DNA from 4 places in the Corallincola holothuriorum genome. Region 3 is predicted to be linked to each of the others. Evidence: riboswitches for the same ligand, from Rfam matches in the RefSeq annotation. Region 3 holds a riboswitch; each other region holds the start of a gene.
What was found. Region 3 has a riboswitch for cobalamin ahead of nrdA (class 1a ribonucleoside-diphosphate reductase subunit alpha). Riboswitches for the same ligand answer to the same signal wherever they lie in the genome.

Region 1 (3,713 bases), 310 kb from region 3:
GCGATATTGACTAGCTGATAGTCATCTAAACGCTGCCCGGCATCGCTACGCTCACCGTGATACTCATACTGGCCTAACAGCTCAAAATCTTGCCAATCATAACTCACCTGATAACTGGCTGTTTTCCGAGCGCGACGAATTAATTGTGAGCCTGTGGCCTGATCTTCTGCATCAACGTAGCTCAAGGTGGCTCGGTGATCGAGTCCGGCTGTACTGAAGTTAACAGTGGATTCTCCGCCGGTGATCTTCACTTCGTTGATGTTCTCTGGACTGCAGTTCCAGAATTCGTCACAGACCCATTCGATGAGGTCGTCTATCTCTGTGTAGTAGAGACTGGCGGTCACTTTGATGCCGGCATAGCTTGAACGCAGCAAGAGTTCATAACTGTCGGCAGTTTCAGAGGTTAGATCTGGATTGCCTTTCGAACCAAATGACTCCGGATAATAAAGATCATTAAAAGTCGGTGCCTTGAAGCTGTGCCCTGCATTGAGCGCTACCAGCAGTTTGTCTGTCACGTTATAGCCGATGCTGGCATTGTAAGTGGTTTCTGAGTCGATATTTTCGACATCATCGTAGCGAATGGCTGCTTCTGCGATCCACTTTTGATCTTGAAACAGGGCGTTGCCAAAGATCGCCGATACGTCGCGGGAATCTTCCTCATAGTCGGTGTTGGCGTTGATATCTTCGCGATAAAAATCAACACCGGCAGAAACCGTGAACGGGTTGTATAGCTGATAGTGGTTAACCCAGCTTACTTGCTTACGACGTGTTTCAAAGAAGTCGCCGTCGCCTTTGGCAATACCGTTGCCATAGTTCTTGTTGTAATCCCGAGTTTGGGAGAAGGCGAAGGTACTTAGCCATTGTTCTGTTTGGTAATTACCTCGCAGTTGCCAAAGGTAATTATCGTAATCATTCTTGTTGGCACCGTAGCTGTTGTCATAGTCGTTGCTGCCATCATCAACCTGGCCTATCCAGTCAACGACGATCTGCTCGTTGACGCGATAATCACCGCGGATCGCGGCAGATAAGCGATCGTAACCGTCGTCGTCAAACTCTGTATCTTCACGGGCATCAAAGCCACGGCTATCTTCGGCGCTCAGGCTGATGGTGGTGGTACCAGCATCGTAGCCAACACCTATCTGACCATCACCGCTGACGTATGAGTCGCTGCCGGTTTCGGCACCTAACTGATATTCACCTGCACTCATGCGACGGGTAAAAATATTGATCACGCCGCCAATCGCATCGGATCCCCACATCGAGGCTCTTGGCCCTTTCACCACCTCGACACGTTCGATCTGTGCCATGGGCAAGTTCTCGATCGCTTTGTTGCCAAGGGTAGCGGAACCACTGCGAACGCCATCGATCAGGATCAGAGTTTGGTCAGAGCCGGTACCGCGGGTAAACAACGAGGTTTGTTGACCTGCGCCCCCTTGCCGGGCAACGTCCAAACCGGCGACAGTGGCTAATAGATCGGCCAGTGATTTTGGTTGCAGCTTGTCTATCTCATCACGGGTGATCACTTCGACCGAGGCCATCACCTGATCCACATTTTGTGGTGTTCGACTGGCGGTGACTATGATGTGTTCAACGGGTTGTTCGTCCGTTGGCAGCACTTCGTCTGCCACCGCATGATTGCTGATAATACCGCCCAGTGTTAGCAGACAAACCTGGTACCAAGGGGTTTTGTTTGTTGTGGTTCGAAACGTGTTGTGCATTGTTTTCCTCATAAATGACGCCCTCCGCGTCAGGTTCAATGTGTAACGGCTTACCTGCCGCAAAATAGCTTGGGTCGGTTCCGGACTCTGTGATCATCGATCTCAGTTACCGTTGCGGGGGCAGTGCCGGATTTTCACCGGCTTCCCGAATGACATCAGTGGCTGAAACTGTGTCGCCCAAACCTGTTGTTTAACCGATTTTCTAATCGATTGAATTCTTCTCTTTATTCGTCGCCTTTTACTGTGTAACGGCTGCGTGCCGTCATCAGTGATTCACACAGCTTGTGCATGCCATCCAGCGCACGAGGTGAGAAGCGATGCAAAAGATCAGCATCAATACCATAGATCTGTTGATGTTTTACGGCTGGCAGTTCCTGCCAAGCTTGCCAATCGAAATCGGTCGCGCTGTTACTGCCGTGATCATCTGGGTGCACGATCACCTGGGCTTCGCTCAGTAGAACTTGCTCTAAGCTGACTTGCGGGTAGGCTGTTTTCGCCTCGGCCATTACATTGACACCGCCACAATGGTCGATCATTTGATGGATCCAGCTCTGTTTCGACACGCTCATTAACGGGGTGCCCCATAGCTGATAGAACACCTTGATTGGCGGTTGGTTTTTGTAGGCTCGTCTTAGTCCCAGCATGCGTTGGCGGTAGGCGGTCGCCGCTGCATGCGCTTGCTCTTGATAGCCAAGCATCTCGCCAAGCTGCTCCATTTCGTTGGCAACCTCTTCCAGCTTGCTCGGTTCGCTGTGGTAGATGGGATAACCCATACGCTTGAGTTGTTCGATATCACCGGGCTGATTTCCACCTTGCCATACCACGATGAGATCGGGCTTTAGTTCTATCACCCGATCGAGCTGTATGCCGTGATAGCCACCAATACGAGGGATCGATAATGCATCTTCCGGGTAATCTGCATACTCTGTTGTGGCGATGATCTTATCGCCGGCACCGATGGCATAGAGCATCTCAACTGCGTGGGGAGACAGGGCGATAATGCGCTGTGGCGTCGCGGCATAGGCGGTGAGTGAAAATGTGGAGATGGCCAATAGAGCCAGTGTTGTTTTTATCATCTGTTCGTTCCCTGAAGGCTTGGTGTGTCAATGGAAAGGAAGCTGTTGAACCGGGTTAAATCTAAATGTGTTTCGAAGGCGTCGGCAAGTTTATTAAGTTCCTGGTCGCGCAGTGTATCAACATCTACCGTGGCCAGCGTGTGACCACAAACCCAGGAGAGTACGGCGGCACAGGCGGCTGGGTGATCGAGTAATCCGTGCAGGTAGCTGCCGATGATCTGATTATCCTCATCGATCGCCCCTTCCGGTTGACCATTGAGTGTCATCAGTGGTCTTGAAAGCGCTGCCCCTTGGCTATCACCTGCGTGTATTTCATACCCCTTTACTGCTGCCTGATGTTCGTCGAGTTGCAGCTGCCCTGAGCGGTTTTCCAGGGTTTTAGCTGTCGTCAGGATTGTCTCCAGTTTCAGGTAACCCAAGCCAGCACTCGTTCCTGGGGAACTTTCTATGCCGTTGGGATCTGCAATATGTTGTCCCAACATCTGGAAGCCACCACAGATCCCTAGCACTTTACCGCCGTAGCGCAGGTGTTTATCGATCGCCTTATCCCACCCTTGCTGACGTAAAAAAGCCAGATCGTCACGCACGCATTTGCTGCCGGGTAGGATCACCAGATCTGCCGCAGGCATGGCATCCCCCATTTTTATCCAGATAAGGTCGACGGCAGGGTTTAAGCGCAGGGGATCCAGATCGGTATGGTTACTTATTCTGGGCAACACGGGAACGACAATTCGCAGCTGGGCTTGCTCTTTCAGCTGCGCGGCGTTAATGGCGTCTTCTGCATCCAGTTGCAGATCATGCAGATAGGGGATGACACCGAGTACCGGCTTGCCTGTTTCCTGTTCCAGCCAATCCAGACCCGATTGCAGCAAACTGATATCGCCGCGAAAGCGATTGATAACAAAACCAACGACGCGGG
Region 2 (3,713 bases), 480 kb from region 3:
CCCGCTGTCAGCACGCCAAGTCGACTGGTTATAGCAGCCCTTGCACTGGTGTTCGCACCCTGACACAAACAGGGTGCAACGGGTACCGGGGCCATTGACCACATCCACAGGGTAATAGGCGTTTAGGTGCATTACAGGTGCTTCACTCGGCGTTTTACCTCTTCCTGCTTGCCAGCATTAAATGGCCGCGCATCTGGGCTGCCTAAATAGCCGCAAACCCGACGCGTCACCGATACCTTGGCTGGATCATGGTTGCCGCAGCTAGGACAGGTAAAGCCTTTGCTGGTGCAATCAAATTCGCCTGTGAAATCACACTGGTAGCATTCATCTATCGGCGTGTTAGTACCGTAGTAGGGCACGCGATCGTAACTGTAATCCCACACATCTTCTAGCGCCTGCAGATTATGCTGCAAATTGGGGTATTCGCCGTAGCAGATAAAGCCGCCATTACTGATCGCAGGGTAGGCCATCTCAAAATCGAGCTTGTCATAGGGGTTGGTATTTTTCTCAACGTCGAGATGAAAGCTATTGGTGTAATAGCCTTTATCCGTTACCCCTTTAATAATGCCGAACTCTATGGTGTCTAAGCGGCAGAAACGGCTGCAGAGGTTCTCACTGGGGGTGGCATACAAGCTAAAGCCAAAGCCCGTTTCCCGTTTCCAGCGTTCAGTCGTCAGACGCAGATGCGCAACAATCGCTTGCGCTTTTTGCTGCAACATTTGGTCATCGAATGGGTGCGCATCGGTAGCCGTTTGTTGCTGGTTGTAGAGTGCGTTGATGGTTTCATGCAGGCCGATATAGCCGAGGGAAATAGACGCGCGGCCATTCCTGAACAGTTGCAGTACATCATCATCGGCTTTTAAGCGCACGCCACAAGCGCCTTCCATATAAAGGATCGGTGCGACGCGTGCCTTGACACCTTCCAAGCGGGCGATGCGCGAATCGAGCGCTTTTTTGGCCAACAGTAAGCGGTCATCAAGCAAACGATAAAAGTTCTTTTCGTTACCGTCAGCTTCCATCGCCAGCCTTGGCAGGTTAAGGCTAACCACGCCCAGATTGTTGCGGCCATCATGAACCTCCACGCCGTCCTCTTCATACTGACCTAAGAAACTACGGCAGCCCATCGGTGTCTTAAAGGAACCCGTGACTTGCACCACTTGCTCGTAGTTCAAAATATCTGGATACATGCGCTTCGAGGCACACTCCAAGGCCAACTGTTTTATCCCGTAGTTGGGATCTTGCGGGCTGCGGTTAAGGCCCTCTTTAATGACAAACACCAGTTTCGGAAAAACTGCGGTTTTGCGATTACGGCCTAATCCGGCAATACGGTTCTGCAGAATGGAACGTTGGATCAGTTTGGCTTGCCAGCTTTCACCCAAACCAAAGCCGAAGGTCACAAACGGCGTTTGGCCATTGGCGGTGTGCAGGGTATTCACCTCATATTCCAATGACTGAAACGCGTCATGGCACTCTTTTTCGGTTTGCGCTTGGGCGAACGACTCGGCATCCGATACCTGCCACTCGGCAGCTGTCGCCAAGTGCTTCTCGTAGCTGGCGGTGACATAAGGTGCCAGTACCTCATCGATACGATTGACCGTGGTGCCGCCATAGATATGGCTTGCTACTTGGGCGATGATCTGTGCGGTAACCGCCGTGGCAGTGGCAATCGATTTTGGCGTATCGATCTCCGCGTTACCCATCTTAAAGCCTTGCTCTAACATCCCTTTTAGATCAATCAGCATGCAGTTAAACATCGGAAAAAACGGCGCGTAATCCAGGTCATGGTAGTGCAACTCTCCCCGGTCGTGGGCGCTCACCACATCCTTTGGCAGAATATGACGACGGGAGTAATGCTTGGCGACGATACCCGCCAACAGATCGCGCTGGGTGGGGATCACCTTGCTGTCTTTATTGGCGTTTTCATTCAGCAGATTCAGGTCGCTCTGCTCCATTAAGCCGCGTATTTCCTGATTCAGGTGACTGGCTTTTTCCCGGGCCAGATCGCGGTCGTGACGGTACTCAATGTAAGCGCGGGCCACCGCTTTTTGCTCGCTGGCCATCAAGCTGTCTTCCACAGCTTGTTGGATCTCGTCGATATGCAACTCGGAAAGCGGTGCTAATTGACTCGCTACCTGCTCGGTGATCTGCTCAGCTATTTTTGCCGAACGAATGCCGACCACTTCGCAAGCGCTTTGTATCGCCAACTGGATCCGTTTGGGGTTGAAAGGGGCGCGACTGCCATCCCGTTTAATCACGACCTGCTGCATGTTCATCTCCTGAACTTATTATTCTGTACTGCTTAGATTGATGTAGGGCGATGGTAAGCGAGGGCAAATAGTCACAGCATGATAAGTAGGCGAACATCAACTAGCGCTGACCATATCGCCCAATCATTCATGTTGCACTGGTGCACCCCGCCCAGCATGGCATTGGTGATTGCGGCAGGTCTCCTGGCTTCTGGTATTGAGTTAACTGCCGCCTTCCCAGCGCTAAGCCAGTGGCTTTGCCCATCAGATATGGACAGAAGATGCAGCGTACCAACCAGATACAGTTACGGGGGTAGCTCCGGTTTCTCACCGGATTCCCTATTGTCCCCATGCTTGCGCATGTGTGCGGACCACAATCTGTATATATAGTGGCAGTAAAAAGCATAAGGCACTAGATGTGGTGTTTGGTGAACTACAGTTTCATTGATCGAAGGCAAGCTTTTGGATGGGTGAAACCAAGGAATCATTTAAAATGTGATGCTGCCTATGGATCCCGACGGTGATGGCAAGAAGATCTATTTCAATATGCGCTTCCCGGGCCAATACTATGACGGTGAAAGTGGGCTGCATTATAACTACTTCCGGGATTATGACCCCAACACTGGGCGGTATATTCAGAGTGACCCGATTGGCCTGAACGGTGGGTTGAATACTTATGGGTATGTTGGGGGGAATCCGACAGGGTTTGTTGATCCCAATGGGCATGCAAGAGTTAACGTTAACGGAACTGACCATGGTTATATGAATGCTAATGATTTTGTTGGGTTTATAGGTGGATTAGAAAATGAATCAGTCCATGAATTATCACTTTTAGAACATGGTAAACCAGGTATTATGATGGTCGGTGAAAATGGCAGTATTAGTATTCACCCTAACGGCTATGCAAGACTTAGTAATAGCGAAAGAAAAAGCTGGAAGTTATCAGATATTCTGCGAGATAAAATGGCTCCAGAAGGCCATATCGATTTGCTAGCGTGTAACAGCGCAACGCCACCGGTTGATGACCCTGGATATGGAAGCCTGGCACAAGTTCTGAGTAGAGATCTTTCAGGCATAACTGTATCCGGTTTTGGCTCTCTATACACTGGTAAAGATCCTCTCTCGGCAGTAGCTATACCTTTACCATATAAGGATAAGAGATGGATTAAGTCGATTTGGCAAATGAAAGATCACTTTCAAGGTGGTCAATTGACACATCGAACTTATGACCCAGGTTCACTTCACAATGCCGGTGGAGTAGCTTTCTAGTAGAAAGTTTTTCATTATCTGTTTAAGGCTATTCTAAGGTGAGATAGGTATGTCAACATTTCTAAAGATCTGTATTTTTGTCGTTGGAATCTTGTTTTTGACTATCCTATTTTCCCTTAGATTTCCTTATTTAATTAACTTTACTGGGAAATCTCTGTTGAGATGTCTTGACTATCAATTGTCTATAGTTAGGCTGCT
Region 3 (3,713 bases):
TTTTGCCGACAGGGGGTTGCGGTCATTGGATATATATTGGTTAATTGCGAGGAACGATTATGTTTGTGGTGATTTTTGGACGTTCAGGCTGTCCTTTCTGTGTGCGGGCAAAAGAGTTAGCGGAGAAGTTAACTGAGGATCGTGACGACTTTAAGTTCCGTTACATCGATATTCATGAAGAGGGGATCAGTAAGGCCGATCTAGAAAAAACGGTTGGTAAGCCGGTAGAAACGGTGCCGCAGATCTTTATCGATCAGGAACATGTTGGTGGCTTTACCGAGTTTGATGCCTATGCCAAAGAGCATTTGCAGTAGGCTTTCCCGCCATACCTATCTTGCAGAGGGAGTTTTCTCCCTCTATTTATCGCACTTGCCAGTTCTCTTGCTAGAAAAGCAGGCTTAAAACACCCACTTCTTATCTTTAATCAGATTAATTAGCATGTTCTTGCGGTAAATTTAACCTGTTTTGCGCTGCATAAACGACTGCAGGTGGCTAATTGTCATCGCTTTTTGTTTAGTCAGAACATCCACTTAAGGGTTTAGGCACCCTATTTCTGTCTCGCTGTTTTAAAAAGGAATTGAAAATGAGATTGATACCCGCCCTCTGTTTTATTGCATCTGTTTTACCCTGCACTTTGCTTGCTCAAGATGAGATGTTGAGTGCTGAAGATCAGGCTTATCTGGCATGGTCTTCGGAGTTCTTATCATCGCTGGATCCGCAAACCGGCGAGATCCTGTTGCCGGGCAGTATGGCTCGACTTCATGTGTCGGATGATTTCTATTATCTCGACCCGCAAGATGCCGAGCGTGTGCTCAGCGAGGCTTGGGGAAACCCGCCAGGCACTGGCGCTTTAGGGATGTTATTGCCTGCTGGGCAGACTCCGCTGGACGAGGATTCCTGGGCGGTTGTCATCTCATTTGAAGAAGATGGTTATGTTTCTGATGAAGATGCCTACAACATTGATTATGACGAACTGTTAGAAGAGATGCAGGCGGATACCCGGTCAGAGAGCGGTGAGCGCGAAGCAGCAGGTTATGGCTCAATTGATTTAGTCGGTTGGGCAGCTCGACCTTACTACGACAAAAGTCGTCATCAACTCTATTGGGCGAAAGAGCTGGAGTTTGACCACGATCCCAATCATACCCTGAACTACAGCATCCGCAGCTTAGGTCGCAAAGGCGTGCTGGAGATGAATTTTGTTGCTGGTATGAACCAACTTGATCAGATCAATGGCAGTTTAGATAGCGTACTGGCGATGGTGAACTTCGTTGATGGTCATCGTTACGAAGATTTTGACCCCACCTATGATGAGGTAGCAGCTTATGGCTTAGGTGCGCTTGTTGCCGGCAAACTGGCGGCGAAAACGGGTGCTATTGCCGGTTTTTTGCTGCTGTTGAAAAAGTTTTGGTGGCTGGCTTTAGTTGCCATTGGTGGCATATTCCGCGCTATCACGGGTAAGAAAAATTAGTTTTTGAAGGTTACCCTGTAAACCTTGCGTCGCCGACGGGGATATTGGGGTCAACACCTAGCGTGAGTTGATGCTCTCCGAATGGAGAGCATTGAGCAAATCTAATTTTTGCATTTGTAATGCTCATTTTTTATTTAACTTCTGTATATCAAATCACCTTTTAAACACTATATGTTGACGTAAATCAATTCTTGAACCACTATATGTGCCGAACGGTTCCCAAGGGCTTCTTCAATAGAATGTCCACGGATTAATAGGGAATGCGGTGAATTAGTGGTGTTTTTTTCGCTAATAATTCCGCAGCTGCCCCCGCAACTGTAAGTGCAGAGCCACGCTCAATAGCCACTGGAATGAGATTCCGGGAAGGCGAGTCAAGGCGAAGACGCACAAGCCAGGAGACCTGCCGTCGCGGTGTGTTTTTCGCACCAACTAACTGATTCGTCAAACATCGGGCGGGGTGATCCGGTGTGTGGCTCGACCATGCCCGGCTGTTCGCCTGAACGCTAGCATGGCTGGCGTCATACCTTCCCCTGCCTTGTCGCTACGGAGTTCGACAAGGTGAATAACAAAAATATCTCAATTGCCAAACGTGATGGCCGCCATGAACCGCTCGATCTGGATAAGATCCATAAGGTACTCACCTGGGCGGCAGAAGGGCTTGATACTGTCTCTGTATCTCAAGTCGAGCTTAGAGCACATCTGCAATTTCACGACGGAATTACCACGTCAGATATTCATGAAACATTGATTAAGTCTGCGGCGGATCTGATCTCGGAAGAGACACCTGATTATCAATATCTGGCTGCCCGGCTGAACATCTTTCATCTGCGTAAAAAAGCCTATGGCCAATACACGCCGCCTTCGCTATACCAGCACGTGGGTCGGTTGGTGGATCTGCAACGTTACGATGCCCAGCTACTAACGGATTACAGCATGGAAGAGTTCGCCCTGATGGATGGTTTTATCGACCACCAACGGGACTTGGACTTTGCTTACGCTGCCGTGAAGCAGCTGGAAGGTAAATACCTGGTTCAAGACAGGGTGAAAGGAGAGTTCTACGAAAGCCCGCAGTTTCTCTATCTGCTGATCGGTGCGTGTTTGTTTGCTAACTACGACAGGTCCATTCGTCTGGATTATGTACGTCGCTTTTATGATGCGGTGTCTACGTTCAAAATCTCTTTGCCAACGCCGATTATGGCGGGCGTGCGTACGCCAACTCGCCAGTTCAGCTCTTGCGTGTTGATTGAATGCGGTGATTCGCTGGATTCTATTAACGCCACCACCTCTGCGATTGTGCGCTATGTCAGTCAGCGTGCGGGTATTGGTATTAATGCCGGACGTATTCGCGCGCTTGGTTCATCTATCCGAGGGGGTGAGGCCAATCATACCGGTTGTATTCCATTCTTTAAGCACTTCCAAACGGCGGTGAAATGCTGCTCTCAGGGCGGTGTTCGTGGCGGTGCTGCGACGCTGTTTTACCCGCTTTGGCATTTAGAAGCAGAAGAGTTGCTGGTACTTAAAAACAACCGCGGTGTGGAAGAGAATCGGGTTCGGCATCTGGATTATGGTGTACAGCTTAATCGGCTGATGTACCAACGTCTGCTAAAAAATGCGGACATTTCACTGTTCAGTCCGTCAGATGTACCGGGGCTATACGAGGCGTTTTTTGCTGATCAGGATGAGTTCGAAAAGCTCTATCAGCAATACGAGCAAGACACCAACGTTCGCAAGAAAACCATTAAAGCCGTTGAGCTGTTTTCTCGCTTATTACAAGAGCGAGCGTCAACGGGCCGTATCTACATTCAGAATGTTGACCACTGTAATACCCATAGTCCGTTTGACCCGGCTAAAGCGCCGATACGTCAATCTAACCTGTGTCTTGAGATCGCGCTACCTACAACGCCACTGCAGGATATTAATGACAAAGAGGGCGAAATCGCGCTTTGTACGTTGGCGGCATTTAATCTCGGTGCGCTTAAGTCGTTAGACGAATTAGCCCCACTTGCCGATCTATTGGTGCGTGCATTAGACAGCTTATTGACCTATCAGAACTACCCCGTGCCTGCGGCGCAGCAAGGCTCGCTGAAACGACGCACTCTGGGTGTGGGTGTGATCAACTATGCCTACTATTTGGCCAAAAACGGCGTGAAGTATTCTGATGGTTCAGCGCTGGGTTTGACCCACCGTACCTTTGAAGCGATCCAGTATCATCTGCTGCAAGCATCTAACCAATTAGCGCGTGAAC
Region 4 (3,713 bases), 320 kb from region 3:
CAACGCTTGCGCGCGACCTATTTCACCACCATCGGCGGTGACAGCACTGTTGAGCGCCATATTTTGTGGTTTAAATGGCGCGACCTTGACGCCTGCCCGCTGAAACAGGCGACAAAGCCCTGCGACAGTGATGCTTTTGCCTGCGTCCGATGTCGTCCCCTGCACCATCAGTGTTGGGGCTGGGGCAGAGAAGGATTGTCTGGTGGTCAAAGCCTAACTCCCCATGCCTGCGCTGCGGCGACGTAAAATAATCAGGAAAAACAGGCTACCGAGTGCCGAGGTGATAACGCCGACAGGCAGTTCTTGCCCCGGTAGCAGTTTACGCGCCAGCACATCGATCCAAACCATAAATAGTCCCCCGGCCAAGCAAGTGGCTAGCAGGCTGCGCAGTACATTAACGCCTAGTAACATGCGTACCAGGTGAGGGATCATCAGGCCGACAAAGGCGATGCCACCGCAATAGGCCACCAGTGTGGCAGTGATTAAGGAGCTGAGCAGCAACATCACCACGCGCAGGCGGGCGACATTGACACCTAAGGTTCGTGCGCTCTCTTCGCCCGCTAAAATGGCGTTTAACTGCCGGCTGAAGCCGATAAAAAGCAGTAAGCAGCTGCTGGTGACAACGACCGGCAGCCATATATTATCCCAGCTGGCGCGGGTAAAACTGCCTAAGGTCCAAAACAGCACCGATGCGGTGGCCTGAGGATCGCTGGTGTAGAGTGCCAAGCTGGTCATGGCACTGAGCATAAATGAGGTGGCCACGCCCGCCAGTAGCATGCGCTCCACTTGTCCCGGACCGGAGCGACTGCTCATCGCCATCACTAAGATAACGGCCAGAGCACTGCCACAAAAGGCCCCCAAGGGGAGACCGATGCCATGGCCTATACCTAGAACAGCAATGACGATCACTGCCCCCAGCGAAGCCCCAGAAGAGATGCCGAATAGGTAGGGGTCAGCTAACGGGTTACGAGTGACGGTTTGTAATACCGCTCCAGACAGTGCTAGCCCCGCGCCGGCAACAAAGGCCAAAATGACCCGAGGTAAGCGAATATCGATAACGATACGCTGTTTGATCGCGCTGACATCACAACTGCCCCCCAAATGATGGCACAGAGCATGCCACACATCTGCTGCATCGATCTGGGCAGCGCCGAAGCTGGCTGCGAACAGCGGTGTTGCTAATGCAAATAGCAGTAGCGCCATTATTACCAACCAGCGAAAGGCGGGCCGTTGCCATAACTGCTCAGGCATGGTCACCTCCCGGTGGCTTATTGTTTGCGGTTAAGTAGCCATAGTGGTAGGTAATGCGCGGGTGACCATGGTCCGGGTGTTGATCGATACTGCTGCAGACTCCAAATACCTCACCGAGCATGCGTTCGGTTAATATTTCGTCAGGGGTTCCTTGGCCAATCAGTTTGCCCTGATCGATCAACAACAGCTGATCACAAAAGGCGCTGGCCAAATTCAGATCGTGGATCGATGCGATCACAGTGATGCCCAAGTGTTTGGCTAGCTCCAATACCTGAATTTGATAACGCACATCGAGATGATTGGTTGGTTCGTCCATCAGCAACAGCTTAGGACGCTGCACAATAGCGCGGGCGATCAGCGCGCGCTGTTTCTCGCCCCCAGACAGATGTTCAAAGGGCTGCTGTGCTAATGCCGTTAAACCCACCTGTTCAATGGCATCATCGACCAGTTGCAGATCATGGTGGCTATCCAATGCAAATGCGGCTTTATGGGGAGTTAACCCCATCCGTACCACATCACGCAATCGCAAGCCGAAGTTACCGGTGGTTTCTTGCAGTACCACAGCCACTTGCTGCGCAACGGTGCGCGCCGAGTGCTGCCATAAATTCTGACCGTTAAGGCGTACTTGACCGCTGGATGGTTTATTTACTCTATATAGACATCGTAGCAAGCTGGATTTGCCTGCGCCATTTGGCCCGATCAAGCCAACAAATGTGCCACGGCTAATCTGGAAATCTATCTGTTGCAGAATATGGCGACCATCAGCTTGCCAGCCAAGGGCGTCCACCTGCACCAGCGGTTGCTCTTGATTGGGCATCAGTGGTATCGCCTGTGATGCTGAGGTCGATACAGATGTTTAGCTTGGATATGCGCCACATTGCTTCCATTATTGAGCGCGGATTTTTAGGCGGGTTGACCGGAATTGAAAGCTATAGATCTGGTTCCGGTAAACACTGCCCTGAGTAACCCGCTCAGGTGTTATCACGCTATTGCGTGATACAAGGTTCAGTTTTAACGGATGGCAGGTCTCCTGGCTCACAGCTTCTGACTGCACGCCTTCCCAACCCTTGGAGGTCAGTGGCGAGTGTGCAGCGTTCTGTTTACAGTTGCGGGTACAGCCGCGGTTTTGCACCGCGTTCCCTTTTAAGCCTGTATGGCACCATCGTTACCGCTGTGGTTATCGATCGCTTACTTAGCCACAACGAATTGGTGGCGAGATTATCCGGCATATTGCTGGAGACAACAAGTTATTAACAGGTATGAACCGTGTGCTGACTCAGTGTTGCCACTGTAAGCCAACGACAGCGCCATTCTCATAATATCCGGTGCGCACCGGATGCAGTGGTTTAGCGGCCAGGCCTTGTAACAAAATAGCCAAAACCGAACCATGGGTGACGACAACTATGGCTTGATTCACATGAGGCTTGACGATTTCAGCGAGAGTATTTTGGCTACGTTGCCAGACCTCTCTGACACTTTCGCCGCCGAGCGGAGCAGCATCGGGAGAGCCATCCACATGCAGATTACATAGTGCTAACTGATGATGATCCATATCGGTCAGCTGCATCCCTTGCAGTGGGCCAAAATGGCGCTCTCTGAGTCCGCTGAGCGTGGTCAAGGGCAGTTTATGTTGCGCAGCTATGCATTGAGCGGTATGACTGCAGCGGGCTAAGTCACTGCTATACACTGCAGCTAAACAGGTGGTTTTCAGCAGCTCAGCAGCTTGTTTTGCTTGCTGTTTGCCGCGCTGAGTCAAGGGGCTGTCTAAGTGACCTTGCAGTCGATGTGTTTGGTTCCATGTTGTCTCACCGTGCCGCACCAAGTAGATATCTGTCGTTGCCATGAGTAAGCACTGACCCCCTGTCAGGTATTTGGTAACAGCATCCACGCCAGCCAAGCACTCATACTGATGCTTGCTACTATCGTAGACAAAAGCACAGCGGCTGCCACTTCAGCTTCGCTTTGCTGATGCTGGTGGGCGAAGGCGTAAGCATTGACTCCGACCGGCGTTGCTGCCAGTAGCACGGCAACAGCACCGTCTAAAAAATCGAGCTGCCATAGGAAAGTTACCGACCACCATACCAGTACCGGCATTAAGCCGACTTTGAGCAAGCTCATAATTAGCACCCGTGGTCCGAGTCCTGTTAGGGAGTATTTGCTGATAGCGATCCCTAATACCAACAAGGAGCAGGGGATCGCGGCGTCCCCAAGCCAGCTAAGAAGTTGCTGAATTGGTTTTGGTAGCATCAGCCCCATGCCGTTGGCAACAAACCCCAACAGCAAAGAAGCGACTAAGGGGGTGGTGAGGGTCTTCCTCAGTGCACGAAAAAACAGTCGCCAATGAGCCGTGTTGCTTCGTCCTAGCTCCAGAGCGATACCGCTGATGGTAAATAGCAACGCACTGTGAAAGGCGATGATCATAAATGCCGGCGCCATACCGGGTTCACCAAATACAGCTAATA

Region 1: another riboswitch for cobalamin. It lies ahead of DU002_RS04785 (TonB-dependent receptor domain-containing protein); the one in region 3 lies ahead of nrdA (class 1a ribonucleoside-diphosphate reductase subunit alpha).
Region 2: another riboswitch for cobalamin. It lies ahead of nrdD (anaerobic ribonucleoside-triphosphate reductase); the one in region 3 lies ahead of nrdA (class 1a ribonucleoside-diphosphate reductase subunit alpha).
Region 4: another riboswitch for cobalamin. It lies ahead of DU002_RS04805 (ABC transporter ATP-binding protein); the one in region 3 lies ahead of nrdA (class 1a ribonucleoside-diphosphate reductase subunit alpha).

The regions. Positions count from the first base shown of each region.
Region 1 is NZ_QPID01000002.1:422,721-426,433, forward strand. It holds gene DU002_RS04785 (TonB-dependent receptor domain-containing protein) at 1-1,718, opposite strand, end outside; cobalamin riboswitch at 1,774-1,914, opposite strand; gene DU002_RS04790 (cobalamin-binding protein) at 1,943-2,794, opposite strand; gene DU002_RS04795 (cobyric acid synthase) at 2,791-3,713, opposite strand, start outside.
Region 2 is NZ_QPID01000002.1:586,906-590,618, forward strand. It holds gene nrdG (anaerobic ribonucleoside-triphosphate reductase-activating protein) at 1-132, opposite strand, end outside; gene nrdD (anaerobic ribonucleoside-triphosphate reductase) at 132-2,267, opposite strand; cobalamin riboswitch at 2,424-2,637, opposite strand; gene DU002_RS19420 (RHS repeat-associated core domain-containing protein) at 2,745-3,515, shown strand.
Region 3 is NZ_QPID01000002.1:108,767-112,479, forward strand. It holds gene DU002_RS03470 (GrxA family glutaredoxin) at 60-314, shown strand; gene DU002_RS03475 (DUF2167 domain-containing protein) at 584-1,468, shown strand; cobalamin riboswitch at 1,664-1,890, shown strand; gene nrdA (class 1a ribonucleoside-diphosphate reductase subunit alpha) at 2,027-3,713, shown strand, end outside.
Region 4 is NZ_QPID01000002.1:426,813-430,525, forward strand. It holds gene DU002_RS04795 (cobyric acid synthase) at 1-168, opposite strand, end outside; gene DU002_RS04800 (FecCD family ABC transporter permease) at 214-1,251, opposite strand; gene DU002_RS04805 (ABC transporter ATP-binding protein) at 1,244-2,068, opposite strand; cobalamin riboswitch at 2,255-2,430, opposite strand; gene DU002_RS04810 (histidine phosphatase family protein) at 2,528-3,094, opposite strand; gene DU002_RS04815 (AEC family transporter) at 3,115-3,713, opposite strand, start outside.